DNA from 2 places in the Gryllotalpicola kribbensis genome. Region 1 is predicted to be linked to the other one. Evidence: predicted binding sites of a transcription regulator. Region 1 holds the regulator's gene; the other holds the start of a gene.

Evidence for each region. Region 1 encodes LexA, which represses DNA repair genes until DNA is damaged. Its sites were predicted from a motif close to TCGAACANNTGTTCGA; they were not measured.
Region 2: ABD716_RS03250 (HNH endonuclease signature motif containing protein) is a predicted target of LexA. The motif match lies at 3,444-3,459, and genes of this name have one in related genera.

The regions. Positions count from the first base shown of each region.
Region 1 is NZ_BAABBX010000002.1:24,671-31,647, forward strand. Features, by position in the region: gene ABD716_RS01345 (histidinol-phosphate transaminase) at 1-497, opposite strand, end outside; gene ABD716_RS01350 (LysM peptidoglycan-binding domain-containing protein) at 560-946, opposite strand; gene lexA (transcriptional repressor LexA) at 1,174-1,875, shown strand; gene ABD716_RS01360 (methylenetetrahydrofolate reductase) at 1,899-2,873, opposite strand; gene hflX (GTPase HflX) at 2,879-4,426, opposite strand; gene ABD716_RS01370 (class I SAM-dependent methyltransferase) at 4,472-5,089, shown strand; gene dapF (diaminopimelate epimerase) at 5,094-5,975, opposite strand; gene miaA (tRNA (adenosine(37)-N6)-dimethylallyltransferase MiaA) at 5,888-6,904, opposite strand; gene miaB (tRNA (N6-isopentenyl adenosine(37)-C2)-methylthiotransferase MiaB) at 6,907-6,977, opposite strand, start outside.
Region 2 is NZ_BAABBX010000005.1:4,652-11,628, reverse strand. Features, by position in the region: gene ABD716_RS03275 (MarR family winged helix-turn-helix transcriptional regulator) at 1-452, shown strand, start outside; gene ABD716_RS03270 (GNAT family N-acetyltransferase) at 449-916, shown strand; gene ABD716_RS03265 (TrmB family transcriptional regulator) at 913-1,734, opposite strand; gene ABD716_RS03260 (RidA family protein) at 1,824-2,189, shown strand; gene ABD716_RS03255 (MFS transporter) at 2,186-3,385, shown strand; gene ABD716_RS03250 (HNH endonuclease signature motif containing protein) at 3,505-4,851, shown strand; gene ABD716_RS03245 (3-deoxy-7-phosphoheptulonate synthase) at 5,046-6,113, opposite strand; gene ABD716_RS03240 (class I SAM-dependent methyltransferase) at 6,361-6,977, shown strand, end outside.

The sequences.
Region 1 (6,977 bases):
TTGTTCGGCGAGCAGAGAATGACGACGTCGGGCTGCACTCGCCGCACCCAGTCGGCCGCGCGCGCTGCGGACAGTTCGTAATCGGCATCGCGGTCGCCCGCCACCCATTCGGTTCCGGTTCCGGATGCCAGCAGCGGGTACATGGAGTAGGTCGGGGCGAAGCCGAGCGCCCTGCGCCCCGGGCCTCCGAACGCCTGCAGCAGCTGCTGCAGGATCTCGTTCGAGCCGTTCGCCGCCCACAGGTGATCGCGTGTCAGGCCGTGCCCGAGGTAGGCGGCGAGAGCCGACCGCAGCTCGACGAACTCACGGTCGGGGTATCGATTCGCGCCCGCGACCGCCTCGGCCAACCGGGCGAGCACATCTGCCTGGACATCGCCGGGGATCGGGTGGGTGTTCTCGTTCACGTTGAGCTCGACGCGCACGTGCCTCTGCGGCGCACCATAGGGCTCGCGCCCGCGCAGGTCGTCTCGAATCGGCAGCTCGGAGAGTGACGTCACTCATCCATCGTAGGCGGGCGCATCACGCGCTCTGGGTCGCCTGGGCCGCCGGCTGGGGCGCGTTACTTCGAGTACTGCGAGGGAATCGCGAGCGTCTGCCCCGGGGTCAGGACGGAACTCTGCAGGCCGTTCATGTCGACGATCGCCGCGACGACGTCACGCGGATCGTCGTGAGGTGCGACCTCGACCGCGATCTGCCACAGCGACTGCCCTTGCGCCACCGTCACCTGCTCGACCGCTGCGGGACGGGCGGCGGAGTGACCGTCGGCTGCCGCGCCGCCCCCGTTCAGCCCGAACCACACCGTCACGGCAAGCACGGGAGCGGCGACGACAGCGACAAGCAGCGCGCGACCGCGGCGGGTGAGGCGCAGGTGGGAACGGGCGACCCCAGCCGACGGAGCGGGACGGCGCCCTGCCGCGCCGGACATCTGCACAGTGATGGTGCTCATCGTAGACCTCTACCTTCGTCACCAGGTTCGGAACGCATATTCGAGTTTTCGAACCATTCCGAAGCTATCTTCGATCTGTCTATGGCGCAAGTCCCACGTCTCTAGCGAAGTTATCCACCGGTTTCGGCGAGTCGCTCGAACAAATCCCCTATACAGAGGGGGATTGCCGCTAATGTGTGGCTCACTGGTCGAAATGCAACCAGGGACCACCGACATTGGGGATTCACGTGACCACAGATGCAGTCGCCAAAGACACTGGCGCTTCGCCCAAACGGCGCACCAGGCGCCGCAAGAACCTCAGCGACAAGCAGCTCGCCATCCTCGACGTCATCAAAAAGTCGTTGGCTGCCCGCGGGTACCCGCCGAGCATGCGTGAGATCGGCGACGCGGTCGGCCTCGCCTCACTGTCGAGCGTCACGCACCAGCTCAACCAGCTCGAGCTCTCGGGCTATCTGCGCCGTGACCCGAACCGGCCGCGAGCGCTCGAGATCCTGATCGACCCGCCGTCACCGACCGAGCAGACCGACGACTTCGAGACCAAGGCGCTTGTGGGCGACGCGATGCTGGTGCCCCTCGTCGGCCGCATCGCCGCCGGCGTACCGATCACGGCCGACCAGCAGGTCGAAGAGGTCTTCCCGCTCCCGCGCCGGCTCGTCGGCAACGGCGACCTGTTCATGCTCAAGGTCGCGGGCGAGTCGATGATCGACGCAGCGATCTGCGATGGCGACTGGGTGGTCGTGCGCCAGCAGCAGGACGCGGTCAACGGCGACATCGTCGCCGCGATGCTCGACGGCGAAGCCACCGTCAAGGTGTTCCGGCAGCGCGATGGTCACACGTGGCTGCTTCCGCGCAACTCGGCGTTCGAGCCGATCATGGGCGACCAGGCCGTGGTGCTGGGCAAGGTCGTGGCCGTTCTGCGCGCCGTCTGACGCATGGGGCCCGAAGAGTCCGCTCAGGCGGGCTCTTCGACCGGTGTCGCACCGGTGAAATCGGGAGCGATGAGCTGGGCGAAGCGCGCCTCATCGATGAGGCCGACGCGCGCGAGCACCGCCAGCGGCACCTCGTGCATGTTGCGCGTGTAGAGGTGGATTCCCGGCGCGCCGCCGTCGAGCAGCCGGCGCGTCAGGTCCGCGGCGAAGTCCACTCCGATCTCACGACGTCTCGCTTCGTTCTGCTCGGCGGCGAGGGCGGCGGCGAACGCCTCGGGCGCACGCTCGCCTGAGAGCTCGAGATTGCGAGCGAGTCCGGCCGGGGTCGTCACCGGCGTGATCGCTGGAAGGATGGGGAACTCGACGCCGGCGGCACGGGCGGCGTCGACCATGCGGAAGTAGTCGTCGGCATGGAAGATCATCTGCGAGATCCCGAGATTCGCGCCTGCCGCCTGCTTCGCGAGCAGAGTGTCGATGTCCTGCTGCCACGAGCGCGACGACGGATGCCCGTTGGGGAACGCCGCCACGGCGATCGCGATGCGCTCGCGCCCGTCACGATCGAGCATGATGCCCGGCGTGCCGGGGATCGCCACTTCGCGCCAGGGGCGTCGCTCGCTCTGCACGGCGTGGATCAGCTGCACGAGCTCCGCCGCCGAGCGGATGTCGCCGGGGAACGCGTCAGGTGGCGAGCCGGCCGGCAGATCGCCTCGTACGGCGAGGAAGCTGTGCACCCCGGCATCCATGAACGTCCGCACCGTGTCGTGAGCGGCCTGCACCGTCGAGCCCACGCACGTGAGGTGCGCCATCGTGCGCACCTGCGGGTGGTGCTCGATCACGTGCTTGAGAACGTCCAGCGAGGCATCCTGCGACGAGCCGCCCGCGCCGTAGGTGACCGACACGAACTCAGGGCCGGCGGCCACCAGGCGAGCGATGCGGTCGGGCAGCTGCCGGGCGATCTGCGGGGAGCGCGCAGGGTGCAGCTCGAACGAGAACGGCACGCGCCTCACTCGTGGCCCACCGCCTGCAGCCGATACGGCTCGAACGGCGCCAGCCTGCTCGGGTCGATGAGTGCGGAGACACGCGTTCCCTGCTCGGTGTACTCGAGCGCCGTCACCCGGCCATGATCGTGCAGGGCGGCGACGACCTCACCGTGGTCGTAGGGCACGAGGAGTTCGACAGGGACGGAGCGGTCGGGGATGAGGTAGGCGATGCGCGCGAGCACCTCGTCGATGCCCTCCCCTGTGCGAGCGCTCGCGAAGACGGCACCGGGTACGAGGCCACGCAGCACGAGCCGAGTGTCGCCGTCGACGAGGTCGGCCTTGTTGAACACGACGAGCTCGGGGATGTCGCCGGCGCCGACCTCACCGATGACGTCGCGCACCGTCTGGAGCTGGCTTGCGGGATCGGGATGCGATGCGTCGACCACATGGACGATGACGTCGGCGTCCTGCACCTCTTCCAACGTCGACCGGAATGCCTCGACGAGCTGGTGCGGCAGGTTGCGCACGAATCCGACGGTGTCGGCCAGCGTGTAGGGGCGCCCGTCGGCCGTCTGAGAACGACGCACGGTGGAATCGAGCGTCGCGAAGAGCGCGTTCTCGACCAGGACTCCCGCGCGCGTGATGCGGTTGAGCAGGCTCGACTTCCCCGCGTTCGTGTAGCCGGCGATGGCCACGGACGGCACCTCGTTGCGCCGGCGGTTCGCGCGCTTCGCCTCGCGCGCGGGCTTCATCTCCTTGATCTGCCGGCGCAGCTTGGCCATGCGCGAGTGGATGCGCCGCCGATCGAGCTCGATCTTCGTCTCGCCGGGTCCGCGGCTTCCCATGCCGTTGCCCGCGCCGCCGACCTGGCCGCCCGCCTGGCGGCTCATCGACTCGCCCCAGCCGCGCAGTCGGGGCAAGAGGTACTCGAGCTGTGCCAGCTCGACCTGTGCCTTGCCCTCACGGCTCTTGGCATGCTGGCTGAAGATGTCGAGGATGACCGCCGTGCGGTCGATGACCTTGACCTTCACCACGTCCTCGAGCGCACGACGCTGGCTCGGGGCCAGTTCGGTGTCGGCGATCACCGTGTCGGCGCCGAGGTGGGCGACGACCGCGGCGAGCTCCTCAGCCTTGCCACGGCCCAGATACGTGCTGGGGTCGGGGTGCGGGCGCCGCTGCAGGAGCCCGTCGAGCACGACCGCGCCGGCGGTCTCCGCGAGTGCTGCGAGCTCGCGCAACGAGTTCTCGGCGTCTTCGAGCGAACCGCCCGAATAGACGCCGATGAGGACGACGTTCTCGAGCCGCAGCTGACGGTATTCGACCTCGGTGACGTCTTCGAGCTCGGTCGAGAGGCCGCCGACACGGCGCAGCGCCGCGCGCTCGTCGCGGTCGAACTGCTCGCCGTCGGTGTCGCCGAAGCCTGCGGCATCCCCCGTCTGCAATGCCTGCGCTCGCTGGCCGAAGAGGGAGTACCCGGCCGCCTTGGAGTCGGCGTTCGCGAGCACCCGTGCGACGACGTCGTCGTCGGCGTGCGTCTCGGTGCCGGAGGAGGCGGTGTGATCTGAGGTCATATGTGAGGATTAACTCTACTTCTGTCGGTGCTGTACGTTTCTGACATGTCTTCCGGTGACCACTACTTCAGCGCGTCACCGGGAAGCGACCCGAAGCTGAGGCCCATCGAGGTGCGACTCGCCGGGCGCGAGCTGACGGTCACCACCGGCGCCGGGGTGTTCAGCCCCGACCACGTCGACACCGGCACCGCCGTGCTGCTCGCCAACACGCCGACACCGCCGCCGGGGGGCGATCTTCTGGATCTGGGGTGCGGGTGGGGTCCGATCGCGCTGTCACTCGCGCTCGCCTCGCCGCACGCCACGGTCTGGGCCGTGGACGTCAACGAGCGCGCCCTCGACCTGGTGCGCCGCAACGCGGCCGAACTCGGACTCAGCAACGTCAACGCCGTGCGCCCCGAGGATGTTCCCGCAGCAGTGTCGTTCATGACCATCTGGTCGAACCCGCCGATCCGGGTCGGCAAGAACGAGCTGCACAGCCTCCTGCAGACGTGGCTGCCGCGACTCGAGCCGGGGTCGGATGCCTGGCTCGTCGTCGCGCGGAACCTCGGCTCCGACTCTCTGCAGCGCTGGCTCGAGTCGTCGCTCCCCACGCCGTTCGGCACCACCCGCGCAGCCACCAGCAAGGGCTTCCGCGTGCTGCGCGTGCGACATCACGCCGACTGAGCGGTCAGGCGAGCGTCACCTCGCCGTCGAACACGAGCTCGGCCGGACCCGAGAGCGAGGCATGCTCGCCGTCCTCGCCGGGGAACATCCGCACCGCAACCGTGCCGCCCGGAACCGACACGCGCCAGTCGTCAGGGGCGCGGTCGCCTGCCCAGTGCCGGATCGCGAGAGCGGCGGCGACGGTTCCGGTGCCGCACGAGAGCGTCTCGCCCACACCGCGCTCGTGCACCCGCATACTGATGTGCCCCACGCCGTCTCTGATGAGCGGGTCGCCCGGCACCACGAACTCGACGTTCGCCCCGTACACCGGCTCGGGGTCGATGACCGGAACATAGGCCAGGTCGAGGCCGTCGAGCTCGTCGTCGTCGGAGAGCGCCACGACCACGTGCGGGTTCCCCACGTCGATGCTGAGGCCGGGCCGCGGCACCTTGAGCCCCTTCGCGCTGACCAGCGGCTCGTCGTCGTCGGTCGACCAGAGCCCCATGTCGACCTGATAGCCGAGCGCTGAGCGCTGCACGTCGCGCACGCCCGCGCGCGTTCCGATTGCGAGGATCTCGCCATGGGCGAGCTCGGCAAGGCCGCTGCGCGTCAGGAACTCGGTGTACACGCGGATGCCGTTGCCGCACATCTCGGCGACGGAGCCGTCGGCGTTGTAGTAGTCCATGAACCACTCGGCGCCCGGGTTCTCGACCAGTGCGGCAGCGCCGGCGTCGAGGTTCGCGGAGCGAACGGCGCGGATGACACCGTCTGCGCCGATCCCGAAGTGCCGATCGCAGAGCACCCGGATCTGGTCGGTCGTCAGGTCGAGCGAGCCATCGGGGTCGGCGAAGAGGATGAAGTCGTTCCCGGTGCCGTGACCCTTGCTGAAGTGGAGCTTGACCGCCATTCGATCAGCCTATCGACGGCGAGGCGGGCCCTGCTCGCGGCATCCCCCGCCTCGGTGTCGATCCACGTCACGTGCTCGTAGCGCTTGAACCAGCTGACCTGGCGCCTCGCGTAGCGGCGGGTCAGCGCCTGCGTCTGGGCGATCGCCTCGGCCTCGGTGAGCTCGCCGCGCAGCTGCGCGAGCGCCTGTGCATAGCCGATCGCGCGGGATGCCGTCACGCCGCGCTCGATGCCGGCGCTTCGCAGCCGGTCCGCCTCGGCGACGAGGCCCGCGCGCCACATCTGCTCGACGCGGCGGTCGAGCCTGCCGACCAGCAGCTCGCGCGGCGTCGACAGGCCGATCAGGACCGAGGGACGCCACAGCCTCGGCGACGCCGGAAGGGCGGCGCCGTGCCCGCGCTCGGCGAGCTCGAGGATCTCGAGCGCGCGCACGATACGGCGGCCGTTGGCCGGGTCGATCTTCGCCGCGGTTTCGGCGTCGGCGGCCTTGAGCCGTGCGAACAGGAGGCCGGGCCCGTGCTCGTCGAGCTCTGCTTCGAGGCGCGCCCGCAGCTTGCGATCGCGGCCGGGGAAGCGGAAGTCGTAGATCACGCTCGAGACGTAGAGTCCCGAGCCGCCGACGAGGATCGGAACAGCGCCGCGCGCCGCGATCGCCTCGACTTCGGCGCGGGCGTCGCGCTGGTACGCCGCAACACTCGCCTCGTCGGTGACGTCGAGAACGTCGAAGAGGTGGTGTGGGATGCCCCGCCGGTCGGCCTCCGGCACTTTCGCCGTGCCGATGTCCATACCGCGATAGAGCTGCATCGCGTCGGCGTTGACGATCTCGGCCGTCTCGCCGCGTGCGCGCAACAGCTCGGCGGTGCGGATCGCCGATTCGGACTTGCCGGTGCCGGTCGCGCCGACGATGACGAGGAGCGGCGCGCCGGTCACGTTCAGCGCAACTCGTCGTTCGGGTCGTAGATCGGCGAGGTCGCCACTGCGATCGTCGATTCGCCCAGGGGGC
Region 2 (6,977 bases), on a different contig from region 1:
GCGAGCGACCCGACCTCGACTTCGCCCCCCTGCAGGTGCTCTCACGCGTGGACCGCCTGTCGCGCCACCTCGAGTCGGCGCGGCGGGCGGCCTTCACCCGCTCGAGCCTGCAGTCGTGGGAGTTCGACGTGCTGGCCGCGTTGCGCCGCGCCGGAGCGCCGTATCAGCTGTCACCGAAAGCGCTGCTGCAGCAGACGCTGGTCTCATCGGGAACGATGACGAACCGCATCGACCGGCTCGTGCAGCGCGGCTTCGTGGAGCGGCTCTCCGACCCCGCCGACGGGCGCGGCGTCCTGGTGCGGATGACCCGGCAGGGGCTGACTCATGTCGACGCGGCCATCACCCGGCTGGTCGACGCCGAAGCGGGCATCCTCAAGAGCCTCAGCGCCCATGACCAGAACCGGTTGAGCACGCTGCTGCGCAAGCTGACCGTCGATGTCGACGAGCCATGAGCGGCCGCGACGGCGACGTGCGCATTCGCAACGCCGCCCCTGAGGATGCCCCGGCGCTCGTCGCCCTGCGGCTCGCCTGGGAGCGCTCGCGCTCTGCACCCACCGGCGAGGAAGCCGCGTATGTCGCGGCGATGACCACCTGGATCGCGGAGCATCGCGAGAGGGTGATCGGCAAGCTCGCCGAGCTCGACGGGCGGATCGTGGGCATGGCGTGGCTCGCCGTCGTCGACCGCGTTCCCGTGCCGACCGACTTCGACCGCCGCAGCGGAGAGGTGCAGAGCGTCTTCGTCGATGCGTCGTTGCGGGGCCGGGGCATCGGCCGTGCGCTGATGGACGCGATCGCGGCCGAGGCGCGGGCGCGGGGCATCCACCGCATCGTGCTGCACTCGACCCACGAGGGCGTCGCGTTCTACCGGCGCAGCGGCTGGGTGAACGCGGAGACCCTGCTCGAGGTCGAGCTCTAGTTGTTGCTAGCCGTGACGGGGCTGTTGATGGCTGCCATGTCGGGCGTGGTGAGCAGTTCGGCGTAGGCCGCAGGGCTCATGGCGTTGATCATGAGGCGGCCGGAGACGTCGGCTTTGACGTATTCGACGGCGAGCAGCGCGATGACGGGGTTGGTGGTGAGGGTGGCCTGGTCGGGGGTGCGGTCGCCGAACTCGGCTACGACAGCGTCGGTGTCGTCGGCTACGACGACGGCGAGGCGCCGGCCGGAGAGGCGCAGCCTCGCGCTGGCGCCGCATTCGGCCATGTCATAGCTGTGCGGTCCGGTGAGGGTGCGGGTGCCATAGATCGCGACGTGGGTCTCGATGCCGCGTGCGGATGCCGCTTCCAGTAGCGGGCCGAGCGTGTCGAGTTCCTCGTCCCACAGACCGGCGAAGATCGTGCGCCGGGCGTGCTCGATGGCCCGGCCGATGGACTGCACGATGGCGTCGCGCCCGCTGAGCGACCACACGAGTCCGGGCTCCTGCTGCGCGGGGAGCTGCTCGAGTGCGGCCTCTGCGGCGGCGAGGTCGGCGTCGAAGCGCTCGCGCAGTTCTTTCAGCAGAGCGGTGTGCGGGGTCGCGGTGTAGCGCACGGGTTCGGAGCGGTTGACGAGCACGGCGCCGCGGGCTTCCAAGCGGCCGAGGGTCTCGTACACCTTCGACGGCGGCATACCGGCGCGGCGTCCGACCTCGGCGCCCGTGAGGGCGGCCTGCCCGACGAGGGCCGCGTATGCCTGGGCTTCGTACTGGGTGAAGCCGAGGCGGGTGAGCGAGGCGACGAGTTCGGTGTCGACGGGCATGGGCCGATTCTATCGATTTGCCTTCTCTGCAACTACTCGGGTAGTTAATGAATCCCTGAGTTACTACCCGAGTAGTTGAAGGAGTTCGGATGCGCAAGCTGGTCAGCACGGGGTCGCCGTGGGAGTCGAAGGTCGGGTACTCCCGCGCCGTGGTCATCGGGAACGCGATCTTCATCTCCGGAACCTCTGGGGAAGGCGAGGACGTGTACGCGCAGACGCGCAATGCGCTTCAGACGATCGAGAAGGTCCTCGCCGAGAACGGCTTCGCCCTGGCGGATGTCGTCCAGAGCCGTCTCGCGGTGGCGGACTTCGACCACTGGGAGGACGCCGCCCGCGCCCACGGCGAGGCCTACGGCGAGATCCGGCCCGCGTTCTCTCTCGTGCACGCGCTGCCGTTCGTCGAGGACGCGATCCTCGTAGAGGTCGAGGCTGTGGCAGTGCGGGCCTCGGCATGACCGAGGGTGCTGTCGGCGTGCGGCTGCCGGGTGCCGCCGTTGCGGTGCTTGCAGTCGCCGCCGGCGGCGCGATCGCCAACGACTACGCCATCCAGCCCGCACTCGCCCAGGTCGCCCGCGACTTCGGAGCGCCGGTCCCGCTAGTCGCGGTCGTCGCATCGGCGGCGATGGCCGGCTACCTGGCCGGGCTCGCCCTCCTCGTGCCGCTCGCCGACCGGCTCAACCCTCGCACCCTCATTCCGGTGCAGCTGCTGGTCCTGGCCGGGGTCCTGGCGTTCGCGGCCGCGGCGCCGAGCCCCGGCGTTCTCATCGGATGCTTCGTCGTCATCGGCGGGCTGACGACGGTCGCGGCTCAGGCCAGCGCCGTCGTCGGCAAGCACTCCGATCCCGGCCGTCGCGGCGCGCGCATGGGGGCTGTGTCCGCCGGGATCTCCGCCGGCATCCTCCTCAGCCGCTTCGCCGGCGGCGTGCTGGCTGACTGGATCGGCTGGCGCGGCGCGCTGCTGGCCTTCGCCGCGTTCGTGGCCGCGACGGCACTGGCGGCCTTCTCACTCCTGCCGTCCGGCAAGGAATCCCCGTCCGGCAGCTACCTCGCCTCTCTGCGCGCCCTGCCCGGGCTGCTGCGCACACGTCCGCGGCTGCGCCATGCGACCGCCGCGGGCATGCTCTGGTTCTTCGCCTTCAACCTCGTCTGGGTCGGCCTCGCCCTCCGCCTCGCCGAGCCGCCCTACACGCTCAGCCCCGCCGCGATCGGGCTCTACAGCCTCGCCGGGGTCCTCGGACTCGTCGTCACCCGCACCGCCGGGCGGCTTTCCGACCGCTTCGGCAACCGCGCCGTCATGACGACAGGACTCACCGTTGCCGCCTGTGCCGCGCTCGTACTCACCTTCGGCCTCGGCAACCCCGTCGCGACCGCGGCCGCACTCGCGCTCTTCGACGCCGGATGCTTCGCCGCCCAAGTCGCCAACCAAGCCGGCATCGTGGCCATCGACCCCGCCCGCTCCGGGGCCCTGAATGCCGCCTACCTCACCCTCTACTACGCCGCCGGCGCGATCGGCACCGCCATCGCCGGAACGATCGTGGCCGCCGGCTGGCCGGCCATCACCCTGCTCGCGGCCGCCGCCGCAGCCGCCGCGGTGCTTCTGACGAGAATCAAGCGACGACGCGTCAACAACGTCCTGACCTCATACATCTAGCTCTACTTCCGAGCGGGGCGCCGGCGCCTGTGGAAAAGTCGAGGGCGCCACGCATTGTGTGAATAAGTATTCGAACTGATGTCTGGTCAATGTCACAGTGCCGTCGTATACTTGTTCACATGTCGAGGGTCGGGTCCGCTGCGTGCGATGCGCTGGCGCGCGTGCGCGCCGTGCTTCCGGTGGACCCCGCGACCCTGTCCGACGGCCAGCTCGTGGGGTTCGCGGAAGATCTTGCCGCCCTGCACCGACACCTGGACGCCCTGGACCTTGCTGTCGCCGGCGAGGTTGCCGCGCGCTCGGCCGACGGAGCTGCGGATTCCCTCGCCAGAAGGCTGGGGTTCAAGACCGCCGCCGGCGCGATCCAAGGCATCACGAAGACCTCCGGGAAGGAGGCCGCGAAGCTCGTGGCCCAGGCCACGGAGCTGAAGAGATTGCCCGTCGTCGAGCAGGCGGTACTCGACGGCCGCATCGGCCGAGAATCGGCCTCGGCGATCACGGGAGAACTGCAGAAGGCCGCCGGCGAGGACCTTGCGCGTGCGGATGCCGGCGAGCTTGCGGCCGTCGAATCGGAGCTCGTGGAACTCGCGGTCACCGCGGGGGCGGATGAAGTGAAGGCGCGCGCGGCGCAGAAGGCCGCCGCGTTGGAGCTCGCAGCCATCGAAGACCAGGCACGCACGGCGATGGCGGAGCGCTACTTCCACATCGGCCCGACCGTGGACGGGCAGGCGCGCGTCTCCGGGTTGCTGCCGGCCGGGCACGCCGCCGTCGCCCGCAGCCTGTTCGACGCCTACGTGAACCCGAAAGGGAAGAGGACCGTCTCGTTCACCCCCGCCGAGGAACAGACGCCCGAGGATGCGCGCACGGCCGGGCAGAAGCGTGCCGACCTGTTCCGGGACATCTGCGCTGCCCAAGCCCGATCGGCCGAGGCACCCGACATGGGCGGCGATCACCCGACGGTGTGGGTCTCCACCACGCTCGCCGAGCTCGAGGCCGGGGTCGGCACCGCGTTCTATGCGGGGACCCCCGGGCCCGTTTCCGTTCAGGAAGCCGAGCAGGCCGCCTGCGCCGGCGGAATCCAGACCGTCATCTTCACCCCCGAGGGCGACCTGCTGCGCCTCGGGCGCGAGGTGCGCGCCTTCACGCGCCGCCAGCGCCGCGCGATCGCCGTGCGAGACGGGGGCACCTGTCTCATCCCCGGCTGCGACGTGCCCGCACAGTGGTGCGAGGTCCACCACGTCGTCGCCTTCGCCGACGGCGGGGCGACGGATGTCGGCAACGGAGTCAATCTCTGCTGGTTCCACCACCACGACATCGACGCGGGGCCGTGGCACATCAGAATGATCGACGGCCTTCCGGAAGTCCGCTATGCCGCGATGGGGCGCGACACTGGTTGGAGGCCCGCCGGCAACCGCGCAGCCAGCAGGTCCAAAGCTGAAGCGCCGCCCGGAGCACCGCCGCCGGGGTGAGCCGGGGCAACGCGCGTGCCGCCGGAGTGAGCCGGGGCAGCGCGTGGCGCCGCGCGCGTGGCGCACGTGCGCGGGTGCGCACAGGTACGCAGGGTGCACACAGGTACGCGGGTGCGCGCAGGTGCGCGGGTGCGCGCAGGTACGCAGGTACGCAGGTACGCGCGGGTGCGCAGGTGCTTCGCTACCCGGCGTGCCTACACATCGACGGGTTCGAGGCGCGCCGCTCGGCGGGCCGCCGCGGCCAGATCCTCGAGGAGCGCCTCGGTGTCGTCCCACCCGATGCAGGCATCCGTGATCGACTTGCCGTACACGAGGCCCTCGAGGCCCGCATCCGTCAGCTTCTGCGCCCCCGGCTCGATGAAGCTCTCGACCATGACGCCCGCGATCGGCTCGCCGTCGGCGATCTGCGCGGCGAGCTCGTGTGCGACCTCGAGCTGGCGGACGTGGCTCTTGCCGCTGTTCGCGTGGCTCGCGTCGACAATGATGCGCGGCGACAGGCCCGCGCGTGCGAGCAGGCGCGCCGAGTAGATGACGTTGTGCGTGCCGTAGTTCGGGCCGAAACGGCCACCGCGCAGGATCACGTGACCCGCACCGTTGCCACGGGTCGTCACGATGGCGGCGCGGCCCTCGTCGTCGATGCCGAACGTCGTGTGCTGCTGCGCGGCGACGGTCACGCCGTCGATGGCGACCTGGACATCGCCGTCGGTCGCGTTCTTGAAGCCGATCGGCATACCGAGGCCCGACGCCATCTGGCGGTGGATCTGGCTCTCGGTCGTGCGGGCGCCGATCGCGCCCCAGCTGACCAGGTCGGAGATGTAGGAGGGGCTGACCGGCTCGAGGAACTCGGTGCCCGCAGGCAGGCCGAGCTCGACGACGTCGAGCAGCAGCTTGCGGGCGACGCGCAGCCCGGTCGCGATGTCGTGCGTGCCGTTGAGGTGCGGGTCGTTGATGAGGCCCTTCCACCCGCCCGTCGAGCGCGGCTTCTCGAAGTACACGCGCATGACGACGAGGATGTCGTCCTTGAGCTTCTCGGCGATGGGCGCCAGTCGGCGCGCGTAATCGAGAGCGGCCTCGGGGTCGTGCACGCTGCAGGGGCCGACGACGACGAGCAGGCGATCGTCCTGCTCTTGCATGATCGCGTCGATGTCGGCGCGATGGCGGGCGATCTGCGCCGCGGCCTCGGCGGTGATCGGCAACTCTGCCTTGAGCTGGTTGGGCGTGGGCAGCGGCTCGAAGGTGGCCGCACCGAGATCGTTCGACATGGGTTCCTCTTCTCCTCCCGGGCGGAAGGCCTTCAGCCCGACGCCTAGAAAGACGAATGGCAGAGAACTTTCGTCTCTGCCTGGCTGAAGGTGGGGTTCTGGTTGCGTCAGAGTGCCGGCACCTCAGCCGGAGCCTCATACGCATACCAGAAACGGTTCATGCCGCTGAGGTTATCACGGTGAGTGCTCGCCGGGTCCGCGGCGTGTCCCCTGGCCGCAACACGGAACCGTGACCACTATGGGGGCCATGCCCACAGACGTCGGCGGCGAGTGGAACCGCGACGCCGCCTACCACCCCTGGATCCAGCGCATCGCGGCGGAGCACGCCGGCGACGTGCTCGACGTGGGCTGCGGCGACGGCCTGCTCGCCCTGCGCCTCGCCGAAGTCTCACGCAGCGTGGTCGGCATCGACAAGGACCCGGTTGCGATCGCCCAGGCCCACAAGCGGCTCAGCATGGTGCCGAACACCGACGTCGCCGTGTCCGAGTTCGGCACAGAGTGGGGCCTCACCCCTGAGAGCTACGACGTCATCACGATGGTCTCCGTGCTGCACGAGTTGCCGTTGCTGCCCGCCCTCGCACGGGTGAGCGAGCTGCTCAAACCGGGCGGCACCCTCATCGTCGTGGGCCAGGCGTCCGCGGTGACGCTGGTGGAGCGCGCCGTGCAGTGGGCGTCGGTGCCCTACTCGCGCGCGCTGCAACTCTTCTATACCTGGCGCGGCATGTATCGGCCCGAGTTCGCGTCTGTCGCACCCGTCGAACCGGCGTACTCCTTCGCAGACGTGACGGATGCCGCGGCCGAGCTGCTGCCCGGCGCCGAGCTGCACCGCGGACTGCTCGGCAGGTACCGGCTCACCTGGGCCAA